Regions from separate parts of the Streptomyces sp. NPDC004667 genome, predicted to be linked through region 2. Evidence: riboswitches for the same ligand, from Rfam matches in the RefSeq annotation. Region 2 holds a riboswitch; each other region holds the start of a gene.
What was found. Region 2 has a riboswitch for thiamine pyrophosphate ahead of ABZW32_RS25900 (thiamine ABC transporter substrate-binding protein). Riboswitches for the same ligand answer to the same signal wherever they lie in the genome.

Region 1: another riboswitch for thiamine pyrophosphate. It lies ahead of thiO (glycine oxidase ThiO); the one in region 2 lies ahead of ABZW32_RS25900 (thiamine ABC transporter substrate-binding protein).
Region 3: another riboswitch for thiamine pyrophosphate. It lies ahead of thiC (phosphomethylpyrimidine synthase ThiC); the one in region 2 lies ahead of ABZW32_RS25900 (thiamine ABC transporter substrate-binding protein).

The regions. Positions count from the first base shown of each region.
Region 1 covers NZ_JBEXKC010000024.1:73-4,345, forward strand. The annotation lists gene ABZW32_RS15925 (Rv2175c family DNA-binding protein) at 72-437, opposite strand; gene ABZW32_RS15930 (FAD-dependent oxidoreductase) at 677-1,909, opposite strand; TPP riboswitch at 2,022-2,134, shown strand; gene thiO (glycine oxidase ThiO) at 2,132-3,328, shown strand; gene thiS (sulfur carrier protein ThiS) at 3,325-3,525, shown strand; gene ABZW32_RS15945 (thiazole synthase) at 3,531-4,273, shown strand, end outside.
Region 2 covers NZ_JBEXKC010000052.1:35,508-39,780, forward strand. The annotation lists gene ABZW32_RS25890 (phosphatidate cytidylyltransferase) at 1-915, shown strand, start outside; gene rlmN (23S rRNA (adenine(2503)-C(2))-methyltransferase RlmN) at 1,009-2,121, shown strand; TPP riboswitch at 2,180-2,289, shown strand; gene ABZW32_RS25900 (thiamine ABC transporter substrate-binding protein) at 2,375-3,472, shown strand; gene ABZW32_RS25905 (iron ABC transporter permease) at 3,529-4,273, shown strand, end outside.
Region 3 covers NZ_JBEXKC010000008.1:119,504-123,776, forward strand. The annotation lists gene ABZW32_RS06990 (aldo/keto reductase) at 1-649, opposite strand, end outside; gene thiC (phosphomethylpyrimidine synthase ThiC) at 825-2,612, opposite strand; TPP riboswitch at 2,607-2,751, opposite strand; gene ABZW32_RS07000 (YibE/F family protein) at 2,824-4,218, shown strand; gene ABZW32_RS07005 (SsgA family sporulation/cell division regulator) at 4,231-4,273, opposite strand, start outside.

The DNA of each region.
Region 1 (4,273 bases), on a different contig from region 2:
GGGGGGGGGCCCCGGGGGGGGGGGGGGGGGGGGGCCCCGGCCGCGGCCCCCCACACCTGTGGATCAGCCGGTCAGAGGGCGAGCGCCTGGGCGCGTCGCTTCACCTCCGTGCCGCGATTCTCGCTCAGCGCCTGAGCGGGGGTGCCCGGCAGGGTGGGGTCCGCGGTGAACATCCACTCCAGGATCTCCTCGTCGGAGAAGCCGTCGTCGCGCAGCACGGTCAGCAGGCCGACCAGGCCCTTGACGATCTTGTCGCCGTCGATGAAGGGGGCGGGCACCTGGAGGGAGCGGTTCTCGCCGCGGCGCACGGCGAGCAGCTGACCTTCCTTGACCAGCTGGCGGACCCGGGTCACTTCGATGTCGAGCATCTCCGCGATGTCGGGGAGGTACAGCCAGGCGGGGACAAGGGCATCGATCTTTGCGTCAATCTCGGTCACGGGGACAAGCCTGCCATCTCGGACCGACAGCCGGTACCCGAGCCACCCCGTCCGGGGACGGGGCGGGCCGGGCGCGCGGTCCGCGCGGGGGCCGGCGCGGCGTCCGCGCCGAGGGCGTCGCGGCGGGTCGGGGCCGGGTGGAGCGGCGGTGGAGGCGCGGCGGAGGCGTCCGGGAACGCGTACCGGGGAGACCGTCCGGGCTCCGCGGGGGCCCTGCGGGGGGCCGCGGGGGGGCCGCGTCAGGCGGTGGCGGACTTCAGCGGGACGTCCGGGTCCGCGACCCTGTCCGGGTCTGCGGGGACGGCCGATTCGATCAGCCTGCGGCCCTGCGCCAGGTCGCGGGGGCGGCCCACGGCCAGGACGGCGACCAGCGCGCCCTCCCTCAGCCAGCACACCGACCAGGTGGCGTCGTCCGGGGAGCCCCGCCAGAGCAGGGTGTCGGCGCCGCCGTGGTGGCCCGCGTACTGCACGAAGCGGCCGAACTGCTCGGACCAGAAGTACGGGACGGGGTCGTAGGCCTGGACGGGCTCCCCCGCGACGATGTTCGCCGCGACCGCCCGGGGGCCCTGGAGGGCGTTGTCCCAGTGGTGGACCAGCAGCCGGGCCCCGTAGCGGGCGGAGGGGAAGGAGGAGCAGTCGCCCACCGCGTACACCCCGGGCACCGAGGTGCGCAGGTACGCGTCGGCGGTGATCGAGCCGTCGGGGCCGCGCTCGATCCCGGTGCCGTCCAGCCAGCCCGTGGCGGGCCGGGCTCCGATGCCGACGACCACCGCCCCCGCCGCCAGCTCCCGGCCGTCGGCGAGCCGGACCAGCCCCTCCTCGATCCCGGCCACGGCGGCCCCGGTGATCAGGGTGGCCCCGGCCTCGGCGTACCACCGGGCCATCGGGGCGGCCACCTCGGCGGGCAGGGCCCCGGCCAGGACCCGGTCCGCGGCCTCGACCACCGTGACGGCGCAGCCGGCCCCGCGGGCCGCGGTGGCGAACTCGGCGCCGATCCAGCCGGCCCCGACCACCACGAGGTCGTGGGCCGCCGCCAGGACGGGGCGCAGCCGGGCGGCGTCGTCGAGGGTGCGCAGCAGGTGCACGCCCGGGACGCCGGAGGAGCCGGGCAGGGTCAGCGGTTCGGCTCCGGTGGCCAGGACCAGGACCTCGTAGGGGACGGGTCCGGCCGGGGTGTCGAGCTCGTGCGCCGCGGGCCGTACGCCGGTGACCTCGGTGCCCAGGCGCAGGTCGATGCGGAGTTCCTCGAAGTCCACGTCGAAGGCCACGTCGAAGGCGGCCTCCTCGGCCTTGCCGAGCAGCACCGCCTTGGACAGCGGGGGCCGGTCGTAGGGCTGGTGGGGTTCGGCGCCCAGGAGGGTCACGGGGCCGGTGAAGCCCTGTTCGCGCAGGGCCACGGCGGTCTGCACGCCGGCCATTCCGGCGCCGACGATCACGACACCGGGCTTCGTCTGTTGCGTCTGCTCGCTCACCCGCCCCAGCCTAGTGAACTGACGGTCCGTCAGGAACAGGGGGCGGGGAAGTACGGGCGGGCGCCGGGGAGGCAGCCTTACCCGCCACCCCCGCCGGGGTTAGTCTGGCCACCGTACCTATCGCGGGAGTCCGGGCGCACCGGGCTGAGAGGGAGGCTGGCCGGCCTCCGACCGTACGAACCTGATCCGGGTCATGCCGGCGAAGGGAGGGGCTGGACGCCCATGCACTCATCTCGGAAGGGATCCGCGGGAACCGCGGGATCCACCGGATCCGACGTCCTCGTCATCGGGGGCGGGATCATCGGCCTGGTCACCGCCTGGCGGGCGGCCCGGCGCGGGCTGCGCACCGTACTGGCCGACCCGGACCCCGGCGGGGGCGCCGCCCGGGTCGCGGCGGGCATGCTCGCCGCCGTCACCGAACTGCACTACGGCGAGGAGACCCTGCTCGGGCTCAACGTTGCCTCCGCCGCCCGCTACCCGCAGTTCGCCGCCGAGCTGGCCGAAGCCAGCGGCGGCCTGGACATCGGCTACCGGGCCTGCGGCACCCTCGCCGTCGCCCTCGACGCCGACGACCGCCTCCACCTGCGGGAGCTCCACGCCCTGCAGCGCCGTTGCGGCCTGGAGTCGCAGTGGCTCACCGGCCGCGAGTGCCGCCGCCTGGAGCCGATGCTGGCCCCGGGGGTACGCGGGGGGCTGCGCGTCGACGGGGACCACCAGGTGGACCCGCGGCGGCTCGCGGCCGCCCTGCTGGCCGCCTGCGAGCGCGCCGGGGTGGGCGTCCACCGGACGGCCGCCACCCGGCTGCTGACCGGGGCCGACCGCGCGCTGGGCGCCGTACTGGAGGACGGCACGGAGCTGCGCGCCGACCAGGTCGTGCTCGCGGCGGGCTCCCTGAGCGGGCGGCTGGAGGGGGTGCCGCCGGAGGTGGCGGTGCCGGTGCGGCCGGTGAAGGGCCAGGTGCTGCGGCTGTCGGTGCCGCCGGCGTACGCGCCGTTCCTGTCGCGGACCGTACGGGCCGTCGTGCGCGGCAGCCACGTCTACCTGGTGCCCCGCGAGAACGGCGAGCTGGTCGTCGGAGCCACCAGCGAGGAACTCGGCTGGGACACCACCGTCACCGCGGGCGGGGTCTACGAGCTGCTGCGCGACGCCCACGAGCTGGTCCCCGGGATCACCGAGCTCCCCCTGGTCGAGACCCGGGCCGGACTGCGCCCCGGCTCCCCCGACAACGCGCCGCTGCTGGGCCCGACCGACCTGCCCGGACTGCACCTGGCCACCGGGCACTACCGCAACGGGGTGCTGCTGACCCCGCTCACCGGCGACGTGATGGCGGAGCTCCTGGCCACCGGCACCGTGCCGGAGGTCGCCCGCCCCTTCAGCCCCCGCCGCTTCTCCACCACGCGTCAGGAGACCTACGCATGACCATCTCCGTCAACGGCGAGCCGCGCGAGATCGCGGCCGGCACCACCCTCGACGCGGTGGTGGCCACCCTGACCCGGGCGCCCAAGGGCGTCGCCGCCGCCCTCAACGAGACCGTCGTCCCGCGCGGCCAGTGGCCGCACACCCCGGTGGGCGACGGCGACCGCGTCGAGGTCCTCACCGCCGTGCAGGGGGGCTGAGCACCATGGCCGACGACCTCTTCACCCTCGGCGGACGGACCTTCTCCTCCCGCCTGATCATGGGCACGGGCGGGGCCCCGAGCCTGGACGTCCTCGAACGCTCCCTGGTCGCCTCCGGCACCGAGCTGACCACGGTGGCCATGCGCCGCCTGGACCCGACGGTGCAGGGCTCGGTCCTGTCCGTCCTCGACCGGCTCGGCATCGCGGTCCTGCCGAACACGGCGGGCTGCTTCACCGCGGGCGAGGCCGTGCTCACCGCCCGGCTGGCGCGGGAGGCCCTCGGCACCGACTGGATCAAGCTGGAGGTCGTCGCCGACGAGCGCACCCTCCTGCCCGACGGCGTCGAGCTGCTGGACGCCGCCGAGGTCCTGGTCGACGAGGGCTTCACCGTCCTGCCGTACACCAACGACGACCCGGTCCTCGCACGGAAGCTGGAGGACGTGGGCTGCGCGGCGATCATGCCGCTGGGCTCCCCCATCGGTTCGGGGCTCGGCATCCGCAACCCGCACAACTTCGAGCTGATCACGGAGCGGGCCGGGGTGCCGGTGATCCTGGACGCCGGGGCCGGCACCGCCTCCGACGCCGCCCTCGCGATGGAGCTCGGCTGCGCGGCGGTGATGCTGGCCTCGGCGGTCACCCGCGCGCAGGCGCCCGTCCTGATGGCGGCCGCCATGCGGGACGCCGTCACGGCGGGCCGCCTCGCCTTCCGCGCCGGCCGCATCCCCCAACGCCGCTTCGCCGAAGCCTC
Region 2 (4,273 bases):
CCCCCGTTCCGCGCCGAGACGCCGCCGCAGGAGCCCATGCCCAGCCCCCCGCCTCCGCCTTCGCAGGTACCGCAGGACGCCTCCCCGCCGCCGCAGAAGAAGCGCGCGGGGCGGGATCTGCGTGCCGCCATAGGGGTCGGCGTCGGCCTCGGCGCGGTGATCTTCGCTTCGCTGTTCATCGTCAAGGCCGTCTTCGTCGGTGTGATCGTCGTCGCCGTCGTCGTCGGCCTGTGGGAGCTCACCTCCCGGCTCCAGGAGAAGAAGGGCATCAAGGCCCCGCTCGTCCCGCTCGCGGTCGGCGGCGCGGCCATGGTGATCGCCGGATACGTCCGGGGGGCCGAGGGCGCCTGGGTGGCCATGGCGCTCACGGCGCTGGCCGTGCTCGTCTGGCGGATGACCGAAGCGCCCGAGGACTACCTCAAGGACGTCACGGCGGGCGTCTTCGCGGCGTTCTACGTGCCCTTCCTGGCCACGTTCGTCGCGATGCTGCTCACCGCCGACGACGGTCCCCAGCGGGTGGTGACCTTCCTGGTCCTGACGGTGGTCAGCGACACGGGGGCCTACGCGGTCGGCTGGCGCTTCGGCAAGACCAAGCTCGCCCCGCGCATCAGCCCCGGCAAGACCCGCGAGGGACTCTTCGGGGCGGTGGCCTTCGCGATGGCGGCCGGCGCGCTGTGCATGGAGTTCCTGGTCGACGGCGGCGCCTGGTGGCAGGGCCTGGTGCTGGGCCTGGCTGTCGCGGTCAGCGCCACCCTGGGTGACCTGGGCGAGTCGATGATCAAGCGCGACCTGGGCATCAAGGACATGGGCACCCTGCTCCCGGGCCACGGCGGCATCATGGACCGGCTCGACTCGCTGCTGCCGACCGCTCCGGTCGTCTGGCTGCTGCTGGCGGCCTTCGTGGGCACGGGCTGACCTGCGAAAAAGCCGGGCGATACGCCGGGCGGTTACTCTTGGAAGGCGCGCTGCTTCTGCGGCGCGCCTTTCGTCTTACAAGGAGTACCCGCCATGGCCCGCCCCGTTCCGGGAGAGCTCACCTTCGTCGCCCCTCGTGGGGCCAAGAAGCCGCCCCGGCACCTCGCCGACCTGACCCCGGCCGAGCGCCGGGAGGCCGTGGCCGCGATCGGTGAGAAGCCGTTCCGGGCCAAGCAGCTCTCCCAGCACTACTTCGCCCGCTACGCGCACGACCCGGCCGAGTGGACCGACATCCCCGCCGCGTCGCGCGAGAAGCTCCAGCAGGAGCTGCTGCCGGAGCTGATGAACGTCGTCCGGCACATCAGCTGCGACGACGACACCACCCGCAAGACCCTGTGGAAGCTGCACGACGGCACGCTCGTCGAGTCCGTGCTGATGCGCTACCCCGACCGGGTGACCATGTGCATCTCCTCGCAGGCCGGCTGCGGCATGAACTGCCCGTTCTGCGCCACCGGCCAGGCGGGCCTGGACCGCAACCTGTCCACGGCCGAGATCGTGCACCAGATCGTCGACGGCATGCGCGCGCTGCGCGACGGCGAGGTCCCCGGTGGCCCGGCCCGGCTCTCCAACATCGTCTTCATGGGCATGGGCGAGCCGCTGGCCAACTACAAGCGGGTCGTCGGCGCCATCCGCCGCCTCACCGACCCGGAGCCCGACGGCCTGGGCCTGTCGCAGCGCGGCATCACCGTCTCCACCGTCGGCCTGGTCCCGGCCATGCTGCGCTTCGCCGACGAGGGCTTCAAGTGCCGCCTCGCCGTCTCGCTGCACGCGCCGGACGACGAGCTGCGCGACACCCTGGTCCCGGTGAACACCCGCTGGAAGGTCCGCGAGGTCCTCGACGCGGCCTGGGAGTACGCCGAGAAGTCCGGCCGGCGCATCTCCATCGAGTACGCGCTGATCCGCGACATCAACGACCAGGCCTGGCGCGGTGACCTCCTCGGCCGCCTGCTCAAGGGCAAGCGCGTGCACGTCAACCTGATCCCGCTGAACCCGACCCCGGGCTCGAAGTGGACCGCGTCGCGTCCCGAGGACGAGAAGGCCTTCGTCGAGGCCATCGCCCGGCACGGCGTGCCCGTGACCGTACGCGACACCCGTGGCCAGGAGATCGACGGCGCGTGCGGCCAGCTGGCCGCCTCCGAGCGCTAGGTTCCGGCCGCGACCGCCCGTAATCGGCCACGAGGTACCCTGTGGCCGGACAACTTCATCATTCCGACAGGGGAGCGCCACAGCGCTGAGAGTGCGGTAACCGTCATCCGCAGACCCTCTGAACCTCGCCCCGGTCATTCGGGGTAGGAAGTTCGGTCATCACTCAAGCTGTTGCGCCCTGCCCGGCGTCCGCTCCCACAGAGCGCCGGGCAGGGCCGCGTCTTCTCCTGGACATCCCAGGAGGAATTCACCAGTGAGCACCACCAAGAAGATCGCGGGCGCGGCGCTCGTGGCCGCGCTGGGCGTCGGCACGCTCAGCGCCTGCGGCGGCGACGCCAAGGACAAGCCGGCGGGCGCGAGCGACGCCCCGAAGTCCAAGACGATCACCCTCGTCTCCCACGACTCCTTCAACGTGACCGACACGGTCCTCAAGGAGTTCGAGCAGCAGAGCGGCTACACCGTCAAGGTCCTGAAGTCCGGCGACGCGGGCGCCGCCCTGAACCAGGAGATCCTCACCAAGGGCTCCCCGCGCGGCGACGTCTTCTTCGGCGTCGACAACACGCTCCTCTCGCGCGCCCTCGACAACGGGATATTCACCCCGTACCAGGCCAAGGGCCTGGACCAGGTCAAGCCGGAGTTCGTGCTCGACCAGCAGCACCGTGTCACCCCGGTCGACTCGGGTGACATCTGCGTCAACTACGACAAGGCCTACTTCGCCGACAAGAAGATCGCCCCGCCGCAGACGCTGGACGACCTGACCAAGCCGGAGTACAAGAACCTGCTGGTCACCGAGAACGCCGCGACCTCCTCGCCCGGCCTCGGCTTCCTCCTCGCCTCCGTCGGCAAGTACGGCGAGGACGGCTGGAAGGACTACTGGAGCAAGCTCAAGGCCAACGGCGTCGAGGTCGTCGACGGCTGGGAGCAGGCCTACAACGAGCGCTTCTCCGGCTCCGCGGGCGGCAAGAAGGCCAAGGGCGACCGTCCGCTGGTCGTCTCCTACGCCTCCAGCCCGCCGGTCGAGGTCCTCTACGGCGAGCCGCAGCCGGCCGAGGCCCCCACGGGCGTGGCCACCGGCACCTGCTTCCGCCAGGTCGAGTTCGCGGGCCTGCTCAAGGGCGCGAAGAACGAGGAGGGCGGCAAGGCGCTCATCGACTTCCTGGTGGGCAAGAAGTTCCAGGAGGACATGCCGCTCCAGATGTTCGTGAACCCGGTGATCAAGGACGCGAAGCTGCCGGAGGTGTTCACGAAGCACGGCGTGGTCGTCGAGAAGCCGGAGACGGTCGCCCCCGACGCCATCGCCAAGAACCGTGACCAGTGGGTCAAGGCATGGTCCTCGCTCGTCGTGAAGTAGTGCGGGACGCCTCCCCGAAGGAGGGCGGGCGCGCCACCGCCGTCAGGTTCGCCCTGATGGCGGTGCCGCTCGCCTTCTTCGGGCTGTTCTTCGCCTATCCCGTCGCCGCGATTGTGGGGCGCGGGCTGAAGACGGACGAGGGCTGGCAGTTCGGGCGCGTCGGCGAGGTCCTGGCCAGGCCCGACATCGCGGGCGTCCTGTGGTTCACCACGTGGCAGGCGTTCGCCTCCACCGTCCTCACCCTGCTCATCGCCCTTCCCGCCGCGTACGTCTTCGCGCGCTTCGAGTTCCCCGGCAAACAGCTGCTGCGGGCGCTGGTCACCGTGCCGTTCGTGCTGCCCACCGTGGTGGTCGGATCGGCCTTCCTGGCGTTGGTGGGGCGGGGCGGACTGCTCGACGAACTGTGGGGCGTCCGGCTGGACACCACCGTCTGGGCGATCCTGCTCGCCCACGTCTTCTTCAACTACGCCGTCGTCGTCCGGACGGTCGGCGGGCTGTGGGCCCAGCTGGACCCGCGCCAGGAGGAGGCCGCCCGGGTCCTGGGCGCGGGACGGTTCGCCGCCTGGCGGCGGGTGACGCTGCCCGCGCTGGGCCCGGCGGTGGCCGCGGCTTCGCTGATGGTGTTCCTGTTCACCTTCACCTCCTTCGGCGTCGTGCAGATCCTGGGCGGGCCCGCGTACTCCACGCTGGAGGTGGAGGTCTACCGGCAGACCGCGCAGCTCCTGGACCTGCCGACGGCCGCGGTGCTGACGATGGTCCAGTTCGCCGCCGTCGGCCTGATCCTCGCCGTGCACGCCCGGA
Region 3 (4,273 bases), on a different contig from region 2:
GCTTCCCGCTCAGGAAGCCCGAGGCCAGCGGACTCCAGGTCAGCACGCCCATCCCGTAGCGACGGGCGACCGGCAGGACGTCGGCCTCGATCCCCCGCGCCAGGATCGAGTACGGCGGCTGCTCGGTCCGGAAGCGGTGCAGCGCCCGCCGCTCGGCGACGTGATGGGCCTCGACCAGTTCCTCGGCGGGGAAGGTCGAACACCCGAAGGAGCGGATCTTCCCCGCCGTGACGAGGTCGCCGAGGACGGACAGCGTCTCCTCGACATCGGTCGTGTGGTCCGGGCGGTGCACCTGGTAGAGGTCGATCCAGTCGGTGTCCAGCCGCCGCAGGCTGTCCTCCACGGCACGGACGATCCAACGCCGTGAATTGCCGCTGCGGTTGCGCCCCTCTCCCATCTGGAAGTGGACCTTCGTGGCGAGCACGACGTCGTCGCGCCGCCCCTTGAGCGCCTTGCCGACGATCACCTCGGACTCTCCGGCGGAGTACATGTCCGCGGTGTCGACGAAGTTGATGCCCAGGTCGAGCGCGGCGTGGATGATCCGCCCGCACTCCTCGTGATCGGGGTTCCCCACGGCCCCGAACATCATCGTTCCGAGGCAGTGCGCACTCACCTCGATGCCGGTCCCACCCAGATTTCGGTATCGCATGGTCATGCGCCCGCACTCTAGGAGTTGGAGCGCACTTCAAGGCAAGACCATTCCGCCGGTCAACCGCACACGGCTTTCCGGTCACCCCCGCTCCCGGTCCCGCCGGACCGGGACGGGACGGGCCCGCGACTCCCCCCATGGGTCGCGGGTCCGTCGACGTCCGGGGTGCCCCGGGTCAGTCCGCCAGGGGGAGGTAGACCCGGTTGCCGGCGGCGGCGAACTCGGCGGACTTCTCCGCCATGCCCGCCTGGATCTCCTCGGCCTTCAGGTCACCGCCGTGCTCGCGGCGGATGTCCTGGGAGATCTTCATGGAACAGAACTTCGGACCGCACATGGAGCAGAAGTGCGCGGTCTTCGCGGGCTCGGCCGGAAGGGTCTCGTCGTGGAACTCGCGGGCCGTGTCCGGGTCGAGGGCCAGGTTGAACTGGTCCTCCCAGCGGAACTCGAACCGCGCGTCCGACAGGGCGTCGTCCCATTCCTGGGCGCCCGGGTGGCCCTTGGCCAGGTCCGCGGCGTGAGCGGCGATCTTGTAGGTGATCACACCGGTCTTCACGTCGTCCCGGTTCGGGAGGCCCAGGTGCTCCTTGGGCGTGACGTAGCAGAGCATCGCGGTGCCCCACCAAGCGATCATCGCGGCGCCGATGCCCGAGGTGATGTGGTCGTACGCGGGCGCGACGTCCGTGGTCAGCGGGCCGAGCGTGTAGAACGGCGCCTCCTCGCAGATCTCCTGCTGGAGGTCGATGTTCTCCTTGATCTTGTGCATCGGGACGTGGCCCGGGCCCTCGATCATGGTCTGCACGTTGTGCCGCTTGGCGATCGTGTTCAGCTCGCCCAGCGTCTTCAGCTCGGCGAACTGCGCCGCGTCGTTGGCGTCCGCGATCGAGCCGGGACGCAGACCGTCGCCCAGCGAGTACGTGACGTCGTACGTCGCGAGGATCTCGCAGAGCTCCTCGAAGTTCGTGTAGAGGAAGTTCTCCTTGTGGTGCGCCAGGCACCACGCGGCCATGATCGAGCCACCGCGCGAGACGATGCCGGTCTTGCGACGGGCGGTCAGCGGCACGTAGGGCAGCAGCACGCCGGCGTGGACCGTCATGTAGTCGACGCCCTGCTCGGCCTGCTCGATGACCGTGTCCTTGTAGATCTCCCAGGTCAGGTCCTCGGCACGGCCGTCGACCTTCTCCAGCGCCTGGTAGAGCGGCACGGTCCCGATCGGGACGGGGGAGTTGCGCAGGACCCACTCGCGCGTGGTGTGGATGTTGCGGCCGGTCGAGAGGTCCATGACCGTGTCGGCGCCCCACTTGGTCGCCCAGGTCATCTTGTCGACCTCCTCCTCGATGGAGGAGGTGACCGCGGAGTTGCCGATGTTGGCGTTGACCTTCACCAGGAACCGCTTGCCGATGATCATCGGCTCGATCTCCGGGTGGTTCACGTTGGCCGGAAGCACGGCACGACCTGCTGCGATCTCCTCGCGGACGACCTCGGGGGAGACGTTCTCGCGGATCGCGACGTACTCCATCTCCGGGGTGATCTCGCCCCGGCGGGCGTACGCGAGCTGGGTGACGGCGGCGCCGCCACGGCCGCGGCGGGGCTGGCGGGGCCGGCCCGGGAAGACGGCGTCGAGGTTCTTGAGTCCGCCGCGCGGCGAGGTGTGCTTGATGCCGTCGTCCTCGGGGCGCACGGGACGTCCCGCGTACTCCTCGGTGTCGCCGCGGCCGATGATCCAGTTCTCGCGCAGGGGCGGCAGGCCCCGGCGCACGTCGGTCTCGATCTGCGGGTCGGTGTACGGCCCGGACGTGTCGTAGAGCGTGACGTCCTTGCCGTTGGTGAGGTGGACCTGGCGGACCGGCACCCGGATGTCCGGGCGGGAGCCCGCCAGGTATCCCTTGTGCCAGCCGGGCTGGCGCTCGGTCTGGCCGTCGGCGTCCTGGCTGACGGCAGGCGTGCGTGCGTCCTGAATGGTCATGAGACCTGATCTCCCTACGCCGGCATTACCCGGTAACAGGTTCGGCGGTCGACGCAGCCTCTTCCCGTACGCATTTTCATGCGCGTACGGTGATCAGCGCCCTCTCAGCCCGGTGCTCCGAGCTCCCGCGTTGTGCAAAGTAGCCCCCACGCTAGCGTCATCTGTGGCGTGCTGAACAGTGGGCCCCCTCATCTCTTGCGATGATCTGCCGGTGACGTCCTTGCCGCAGCCCCCCACCACGCCCACGGACCCCCACGGCCACACCGGTCACGAACATGCCTCCCACGGGCATGCGACCGGCGCCTCCCACGGCGGCCACGGTCACAGCCATGGACACGGGCCGGCGGCACCGGTCTCCAAGCACCTGCGCAAGGTGATCGCCGCCGTGCTGATCCCCTTCGCCGCAGCCGTCTTCGTCGGCATGGCCGTGCTCTGGCCGGGCGGGGCCCCCGCCCACCAGCGCACCGGAGTCGGCTTCGACCGCCAGACCCAACAAGGCATGGTCGTTGCCTTGGCAAAGGTCGACTGCAAATCAGTGAACGCCTCGCAGGTGCCGCCCACCGGCGACACCTCCACCCCCGAGGGCCGCGAGGCCCAGGCCGCGCAGACCGGGGAGTGCAAGAAGGCGACGGTCGAGGTCGCCAGTGGACCGGACAAGGGCCGGGCGTTCTTCGAGATCGTCCAGCCCGGCGCCCCGCGGCAGTTGGAGAAGGGCCAGGAGGTGGTGGTCGCGTACGCCCCGGACGCGCCGCGGGACCTCCAGTACTCCGTCGTCGACGTGAACCGCAAGCTGCCCCTGGCCCTACTGGCCGGGATCTTCGCACTCGCGGTCGTGGTGGTCGGGCGGATGCGCGGGGTGTTCGCGCTGGTCGCCCTGGTGGTGAGCTTCGCGATCCTGACGCTGTTCATCCTGCCGGCGATCCTCCAGGGCTCGAACCCCCTGCTCGTCGCCGTCATCGGAGCCAGCGCGATCATGCTGATCGCCCTCTACATGTGCCACGGCCTGACGGCGAGGACCTCGGTAGCCGTCCTCGGCACCCTCGCCTCGCTGCTGCTGATCGGGCTGCTGGGCTCGCTCTTCATCGACTGGGCCTTCCTGAGCGGCAACACGGACGACAACACCGGGCTGATCCACGGCCTCTACCCGCACATCGACATGAGCGGTTTGCTGCTCGCGGGCGTGATCATCGGCTCGCTCGGCGTCCTCGACGACGTGACCGTGACGCAGACCTCGGCAGTCTGGGAACTCCACCAGGCCGACCCGGGTATGGGCCCGCGCGGCCTGTACCGGGCGGCCATCCGGATCGGCCGCGACCACATCGCCTCGGTCGTCAACACCCTGGTGCTGGCCTACGCGGGCGCCGCACTGCCCCTGCTGCTGCTGTTCTCGATCGCGAACAGCAGCATGGGATCGGTGGCCAACAGCGAGCTGGTCGCGGAGGAGATCGTCCGCACCCTCGTGGGCTCCATCGGGCTCGTGGCCTCCGTCCCCGTCACCACCGCGCTCGCCGCCCTGGTGGTTTCCGCCGACCGGACGGGCTCGCCGGCCGCCGCCGTGGTCCCGCAGCCCGCCCGCGGCGGCCGGGGGCGTCGGCGCAAGCGCTGAGGGAACGCCGGGTCAGCCCGCGTTCTGCTCGTTCTGGCGGGCCTCGGCGAGGATC